Regions from separate parts of the Nocardioides montaniterrae genome, predicted to be linked through region 1. Evidence: riboswitches for the same ligand, from Rfam matches in the RefSeq annotation. Region 1 holds a riboswitch; the other holds the start of a gene.
What was found. Region 1 has a riboswitch for cobalamin ahead of ACYVJ3_RS15605 (VWA domain-containing protein). Riboswitches for the same ligand answer to the same signal wherever they lie in the genome.
Positions count from the first base shown of each region.

Region 2: linked by a shared signal. The riboswitch ahead of ACYVJ3_RS11235 (prenyltransferase/squalene oxidase repeat-containing protein) and the one ahead of ACYVJ3_RS15605 (VWA domain-containing protein) in region 1 are both predicted to bind cobalamin.

Region 1 covers NZ_BAAGSB010000015.1:15,300-19,305, reverse strand. The annotation lists gene bluB (5,6-dimethylbenzimidazole synthase) at 1-497, shown strand, start outside; gene cbiE (precorrin-6y C5,15-methyltransferase (decarboxylating) subunit CbiE) at 512-1,723, opposite strand; cobalamin riboswitch at 1,742-1,868, shown strand; gene ACYVJ3_RS15605 (VWA domain-containing protein) at 1,875-3,824, shown strand; gene cobO (cob(I)yrinic acid a,c-diamide adenosyltransferase) at 3,826-4,006, shown strand, end outside.
Region 2 covers NZ_BAAGSB010000006.1:114,918-118,923, reverse strand. The annotation lists gene ACYVJ3_RS11240 (hypothetical protein) at 1-451, opposite strand, end outside; gene ACYVJ3_RS11235 (prenyltransferase/squalene oxidase repeat-containing protein) at 451-1,953, opposite strand; cobalamin riboswitch at 2,034-2,165, opposite strand; gene gatB (Asp-tRNA(Asn)/Glu-tRNA(Gln) amidotransferase subunit GatB) at 2,217-3,716, opposite strand; gene gatA (Asp-tRNA(Asn)/Glu-tRNA(Gln) amidotransferase subunit GatA) at 3,716-4,006, opposite strand, start outside.

The DNA of each region.
Region 1 (4,006 bases):
AGCCCTGGGACTTCGTGGTCGTGCGCTCGGAGGCCACGCTGAAGGCGTTCTCCGACCACGTGGCGACCGAGCGGGACACGTTCGCGGCCACCTTGGAGGGCGAGCGGCTGGAGACCTTCAACCGGATCAAGGTCGAGGGCATCAAGGAGTCGGGCCTGGCGATCGTGGTCGGCTACGACCCGACCCGCGGCGGCCCCAACGTCCTCGGCCGGCACGCCATCGCCGACGCCGGCCTCTACTCGGTCGTCTGCGCGATCCAGAACCTCTGGCTGGCCGCGACCGCCGAGGGCCTGGGAGTGGGCTGGGTCAGCTTCTACCGCGAGGAGTTCCTCCGCGACCTGGTCGGCATGCCGTCCCACGTGCGCCCCGTCGCCTGGCTGTGCGTCGGCCCGGTCGAGGGGCTGCCCGACGTACCCGATCTCGAGCGGTACGGCTGGCGCCACCGCTCACCCCTGGAGACCGTGCTCCACCAGGAGACCTACGGCTCGTCTCACTGAGAGTGACCTCTAGGTCACTCTGGGTGAGACACGAGCGCCCACTGCGTGACGGTGCGCAGCGGCGCCCAGCCGTGGAAGGTGCCGATCGTGTCGAGCTGCTCGACGGCGATGCGGGTGAGCTCGCCGCCGTGCTCGGCGTGCAGGCGGGCCAGGAGCTGCTCGGTCTCCAGCGTCACGCCGTGGACGACCAGGCGGCCGCCGGGTCGCAACGCCGCCAGGCAGGCCTCGAGGACGCCGTCGCGAGTGGCGCCGCCACCGACGAAGATCGCGTCGGGCGCGGGCAGGTCGGCGAGCGCGTCGGGGGCGCGGCCGGTCACCACCGCGAGGCAGGGTACGCCGAGGCTGCCGGCGTTGACCGCGATCCGCCCCGCGCGGGCCGGGTCGGCCTCGATCGCGGTCGCGGTGAGCGTGGGGTGCGCGCGCATCCACTCGATGCCGACCGAGCCGGCGCCGGCGCCGACGTCCCACAGGTGCTCCCCGGGGACCGGTGCCAGGCGGGCGAGCGCCGAGGCGCGCAGGTCGCGCTTGGTGAGCTGACCGTCGTGCCGGAACGCGTCGTCGGGGAGGCCGGTGGTCCAGCCGCCGACGTGCGGACCGATGCAGGCGACGGCGACGACGTTGAGCGGCGGCGCGGTGTCGATGCCGTCGGCGGCGCGCACCGTCGTACGGCTCTCGTCGGGGCCGCCCAGGTCGCCCAGGACGGTCAGCGTCGAGTCGCCGTACCCGTGGTCGACCAGCAGCGAGGCGACCTCCGCGGGCGTCGTGGAGTCGGAGGAGAGCACCAGGATGCGGCGGCCGGGCGCCAGCTGGCGGCGTACGAGCGCGACGTGGCGACCGACCACGCTGACCACGACCGAGGTCTCGGCGGACCAGCCCATCGCGGCGCGGGCGAGCGCGACCGAGGAGACGCTGGGCTCGATGGTGACGTGGTCGGGGCCGAGCAGCTCGACCAGGGTCGTGCCGATGCCGGACACGAGCGGGTCGCCGGAGGCGAGGGCGACGACCGGACCATCGCCGAGGCTGTCGAGCAGTGACGGCAGGCCGCTGCGCAGCGGTGAGGGCCACGGCACCCGCCGGGCCGCGATCTCGTCGGGGACGAGCTGGAGGTGGCGCTGCCCGCCGAGGATCGTGGCCGCGGCGGCCACGCGGTGGCGGGTCTCGGGCAGCAGCCCGTCCCAGCCGCCGGCGCCGATGCCGATCACATGGAGAGAACGGGCGGTGCTCATGTGCACGGACGCTATCGTGAGGGCGACAGAGCACGAGGTGCCCCAACGGTGAGAGCCCGCGGGGAGAATCTGGGAAGCCGGTGGGATTCCGGCACAGGCCCGCTGCGGTAACAGTCCGAAGACCGGCCTCGCGCTCACGTACACCTGACCAATGGCGAAGCGAGCGGGAGCCTCCATGCCGGTGCACTACCCCTTCACTGCTGTTCTCGGCTGCGAGCCGGACGCACTCGACGACATGGGCCTGGCCCTCGTCCTCACCACCATCAGCCCGTCCATCGGCGGTGTGCTGGTCCGCGGTGAGAAGGGCACGGCCAAGTCGACGACCGTGCGCGCGCTGGGCAGCCTGTTCCCGCCGCTGGTCGAGCTGCCGATCGGGGCCACCGAGGACCGGGTGATCGGCTCGATCAAGCTCGAGTCCGCGCTGACCGAGGGCCGGATCGAGGTCGAGGAGGGCCTGCTCGCCCGCGCCGACGGCGGCCTCCTGTACGTCGACGAGGTCAACCTGCTGCACGACCACCTGGTCGACCTGCTGCTCGACGCGGCCGCGATGGGCCGGGTGACCGTCGAGCGCGACGGCGTCTCGGTCGAGCACGCCGCCCGGTTCGTGCTGATCGGCACCATGAACCCCGAGGAGGGCGAGCTGCGCCCGCAGCTCCTGGACCGCTTCGGCCTGACGGTCGAGGTCGCCGCCCCGCGCGATCCGTCGCTGCGGGCCGAGGTGGTGCGGCGTCGGATGGCCTACGACGCCGACCCGTCCGCGTTCTCCGACCGCCACGCCGCCGCCGAGGCAGCCCTGGCCGAGCGGATCGGCTTCGCCCGCGAGCAGGTCGAGAAGGTCCGCCTGAGCGAGGCCGCGCTGCTCAAGATCGCCGAGGTGTGCGCGGCGTTCGAGGTCGACGGCCTGCGTGCCGACATCGTCACCGCGCGTACCGCGCTCGCCCACGCCGCGTGGGTGGGCCGCTCCGAGGTCACCCGCGAGGACATCCGCCGCGCCGCGCTGCTGGCGCTGCCGCACCGCCGGCGCCGCAACCCGTTCGACGCGCCCGGTCTCGACGAGGACCTGCTCGACCAGGTGCTCGGGGACGAGGAGCTCCCACCCGAGCCGCCCGAGGGTGGTCCGGAGGGCGAGGGTGAGCGTCAGGGTGAGGGGGACGGCGCGGCCGAGCCCGGGCCTGCCGAGCCGGGCGCGACCGACGACGGTCTCGAGCCGGGCGACAGTGCGCCCTCCTCGACCACGGAGGCGCCGACGCAGTCGACGGAGCCGACGGAGCCGACCGCAGGCGCGCCCGCGCCGAGCAGCACGGTGGGCGCGGGGACGCCGTACCGCCCCAAGAACCTCAAGGTCGCCGGCCTCGGCGACGGTACGGCGGGCCGGCGCAGCCGGGCGATGTCGAGCACCGGTCGCCGGGTCGGCGCGCGTCCGGGCAGCACCGGGAGCCTGCACCTGGTCGAGACGATCAAGGCGACGGCGGCGAACGGCCTGGGGAAGCCCGGCCAGCGGCCGCGGATCAGGCCGCAGGACCTGCGGATCGCCGTACGCGAGGGGCGGGAGGCCAACCTGGTGCTGTTCTGCGTCGACGCGTCGGGATCGATGGCGGCGCGCAAGCGGATGTCGCAGGTCAAGACGGCGATCCTGAGCCTGCTGCTCGACGCCTATCGCAAGCGCGACAAGGTCGGCCTGGTCACCTTCCGTGGCGACGCCGCCGAGCTGGCGCTGCCGCCGACCCACTCGGTCGACGCCGCGGCCGCACGGCTCGAGGGGCTCCCGGCCGGAGGCCGTACGCCGCTCGCGGCCGGCCTCCTCGAGGCGGCGAACGTGCTGCGCCGTGAACATCTCCGGGACCCGCGGCTGCGACCGCTGCTGGTGGTGGTGACCGACGGTCGCGCCACCGACGGCAAGGACGCGGTGGCGCGGGCGCGGCAGGCGGCGACGTACGTCGCCAGTCTCGGCGTGAGCACCGTGGTCATCGACAGCGAGAGCGGGCCGCTGCGGCTCGGGCTGGCGCGCGAGCTCGCGCACCTGCTGGGTGCCGAGCACCTGCCGGTGGCCGAGGTGAGCGCCGAGACGCTCACCAGCACCGTGACCGGGAAGGTGGCCTGAGATGCCGCAGGGAGTGCCCGAGAACGTCCCGAACGACGGCCTGACCACGCGCCAGCGCCGCAACCGGCCGCTGCTGATCGTCCACACGGGCGAGAACAAGGGCAAGAGCACGGCCGCGTTCGGGCTGGGCCTGCGGGGCTGGAACCAGGGCTGGAACGTCGCGGTGTTCCAGTTCGTGAAGT
Region 2 (4,006 bases), on a different contig from region 1:
GTGTGGCCGAGCCGGAGCCCTGGTGCCACGAGAAGGCGACGTACCCGCCCGGCGGGACCTTCAGCGACCCGACGCCCTGACCGGAATAGCCCCAGGAGCCGCCCTTGCCGTCAGCGACCCAGAGGCTCCAGTAGCTGTCGGCGCCGGTGCACTGGTGGTCGGTCGGGAAGCCGTTGATGGTGCAGACGTATCCCTGCATGCCGCCGGACTGCAGCTCCCCGAGCGTGAAGCCGGCCTTGTTGAAGTTGGTCTCGGCGTAGTGCCCGTCGACCGGGTCGCAGCCCTTGCGCTCCTGGTTGCCGCCCAGGCCGTTGTAGTCGACGACGACGACCACCCCGGTGTCGTAGGCGCAGCCGGCCGCGGCCCGGGCCGCGGTTCCCGAGATGCCGACCAGCCCGGCCGCCGCGACGAGCGCGGCGACCAGGCTGACGGCGATGCTCGTACGCCGCATCAGCGAACCGTGAAGCCGACGTGGCCCTTGCGGGTGGTGAAGCGGCCGAACGCGTAGACCGTCTTGGCACCGGCGGTGCGGCCGACGCTGATCCGACGGGTGAAGGTGCCCGTCGAGGTCGCCAGGCCCTTGGCCACGACGACGCCCTTGTACTTCAGGCGGACCGCCTCGCCGGCGTGCAGCCCGGACACGGTGATCCGCTCCTTGCCGCCCTTGGCGACGCGCGCGGAGCCGGCCGTGACCTTGAGGGTCTTCGGGGCGAGGACGAACACGGTCTTCGTGACGGAGGAACCCGTCACGCGGAGGACCGCAGTGCGGTTCTTGGTGCCGGTCGGGTAGGTGAACGAACCGGCCGTGATGCCGCCACCGATCACGGTGAGGTTCTTGCCCGCGATCGAGAGGCAGCCCCGCTGGCCGGCGGCCAGGTTCTTGGCCGTCGCCTTGACCGTCGAGCCGGCCTTGGCCCAGCTCGGGGTGTCGATCCACCTGCCGCCGGTCGCAGCCGGCGCGTTCACGAGGGCGGGGAACGACTGGATCGAGGTGTTGAACCAGTCGTACTTGGCACCGCTGTCGGCAGCGATGCCGTCGGCGGCACCGTTGGCGATGACCGTGTAAGTGTAGCCCACCGCGCCACCGTCGCCACTGAGCTTGCCGTCGCACGGCGAGCCCGCGATCTGGTGCGCGCGCAGCCAGACGGCGGCCTTCTGCGCAGCGGCGGTCCGGCCGCCGGCCGCGAGGGCCTGCGCGGCGAGACCCGTCGAGCTGGCGTTCTCGCCCCAGCTCGGGTCGAAGCCCCCGTCGGCCTTCTGGCTCGCAGCGAGCGCGGACACGCCTCGGGTGATCGCGTCGTCGACCGCGGCGTTGCCCGTGCCCTGCATCGGGAACAGCGCGAAGAGGGCGTCGGCGGTGTCGTCCGGGTCGGCGGCGTACGAGCACGTCGTGTCGCTCCAGCCGCCCGATGCGCACTGCATGCCGAGCAGGTAGTTGAGGGCCGTGCTCGCCTCCGAGCTGTCGCCCGCGACGAGCGCGCGGACACCGAGCGCCTGCGACCAACCGCCCTCGTAGCCGTACTGCGCCTTGACCATTCCGGTCGAGTCGTCCGTCGCCGCCTCCACCTTGGCGACGAGGTTGCCGTCGACCGTCGTCGGGTCGACGCCCACCGAGTCGTAGAAGACAGCGGCCTGCGCCGCGTTGACACCGTCGGTGCCATCACCGATCACGTAGCCGCCGACACCGGCGTCGACCGCGGACTTGATCCGGTCGAGGGTCGCCTGCGATCCGTTGAGGCCGGCGAGGGCGGTGCCGAAGTCGATGGTCGTGCCGAGGTCGCCGTTGACCAGGTTGTCGCTGCCGAGCTGCTGGGTCAGCCACGAGATCGCGGCGGCATCGGGCGACGGAGCCGTGGCGGCGTTCGCGGGCGGGGCGACGAAGGACAGACCGGCGGCCAGCACGGCGCTGGAGACACCAGCGGCGACGTACTTCCCCCAAGGACGCAGAGACATGTGGTTCCTTCCCGCTGCGTCGGCGGGAGGTGGACGGCTCGGCGGCCGGCCCCGACCCGCCGTGTTCCACGACAGCGTGATGTCAGGTAAGTCCCGTGCCAGGTGCTCCGGCTCGCCGCGTCCGCCCGCCCGAACGGCGAGGACGCGGCCCACGGTTGCGGGTCAGCGCCGGATTCAGACCGGCTTCCCCCACCACGGACTTGGTTGATGTGTTCCTGCAGGGTATCCCGGCCAGCGGGGAGCGCTGAAACCGTCCGGGTGGGTCAGCTGACCCCGAGCTTCTCCAGGATCAGCTCCCGAACGCGGGCGGCGTCGGCCTGGCCACGGGTGGCCTTCATGACGCCACCGATGATCGCGCCGATGGCGCCCATGTTGCCGCCGCGGATCTTGTCGGCGACGTCGGGCTGGGCGGCGAGGGCGTCATCGATGGCAGCGATGAGCGGGCCGTCGTCGGAGACCATCGCCAGGCCACGCTTCTCGATCACCTCGGAGGGCGTGCCCTCGCCGGCGATGAGGCCGTCGAAGACCGAGCGGGCGAGCTTGTCGTTGATGGTCTTGGCGTCGATGAGCGCCTGGACCTCGGCGACCTGGGCCGGCGTGACGCCGACCTCGGCCAGCTCGACCGACGCGTCGTTGGCACGTCGCAGCAGCTCGGCGACCCACCACTTGCGAGCGGCCTGCGGCGAAGCACCGGCGATCACCGTCGCCTCGATCAGCGGCAACGCACCGGCGGCCCAGACGTCACGCATCTCGAGGTCGGTGAAGCCGTACTCGGCCTGCAGACGGATCTTCTTCTCGGTCGGGTTCTCCGGCAGCGTGCCGCGGAGCTCCTCGACCCACTCCCTCGACGGAGCCACGGGCACGAGGTCCGGCTCGGGGAAGTAGCGGTAGTCCTCGGCGTCGGACTTCTCGCGGCCCGACGACGTGGTGCCGTCCGCCTCGTGGAAGTGCCGCGTCTCCTGCAGGACCTTGCCGCCGGCGTCGAGGATGCCCGCGTGGCGCGACATCTCGAAGCGCACCGCGCGCTCGACCGAGCGCAGCGAGTTCACGTTCTTGGTCTCGGACCGCGTCCCCAGCACCCCGGAGCCCTTCGGCGAGAGCGAGAGGTTCACGTCGGCACGGATCGAGCCCTGGTCCATGCGGGCGTCGGAGACACCGAGGGCGACGATGAGGTCGCGCAGCTGGGCGACGTACGCCTTCGCGATGGCCGGGGCCTTCTCCCCCGCGCCGAGGATCGGCTTGGTGACGATCTCGATCAGCGGGATGCCGGCGCGGTTGTAGTCGACCAGCGAGTAGTCGGCGCCGTGGATCCGGCCGGTCGTGCCACCCACGTGGGTGGACTTGCCGGTGTCCTCCTCCATGTGGGCGCGCTCGATCTCGACCCGGAACGTCTCCCCGTCGACCTCGACGTCCATGAAGCCCTCGAACGCGATCGGCTCGTCGTACTGGGAGGTCTGGAAGTTCTTCGGCATGTCCGGGTAGAAGTAGTTCTTCCGGGCGAAGCGGCACCACTCGGCGATCTCGCAGTTCAGCGCGAGACCGATCCGGATCGCGCCCTCGACGGCCTTGCCGTTGACCACCGGCATCGCACCCGGCAGGCCCAGGCAGGTCGGGCAGACCTGGGTGTTGGGCTCGGCGCCGAACTCCGTCGGGCAGCCGCAGAACATCTTGGTGTTGGTGTTCAGCTCGACGTGGACCTCCAGGCCCATCGCCGGGTCGTACGCCGCGATCACGTCGTCGAAGTCGACCAGCACGTCGCTCATCAGTTGCTCTCCTTCGAGACGTACGCCGACGGGGCGATCGGGGCGCCCCACTTGCTGATCAACGCCGCCTCGAGCGCCGCACCGACGCGGTAGAGGCGGGCGTCCTCGAGCACCGGCGCCAGGAACTGGATGCCCGTGGGCAGCCCGTCGACGGACGAGACACCGGAGGGGACCGAGATGCCAGGTACGCCGGCCAGGTTGGCCGGGATGGTGGCGAGGTCCTGCAGGTAGTTGGCCAGCGGGTCGTCGGCCTTCTCCCCGATCGGCCACGCGGTCGACGGCGCGGTCGG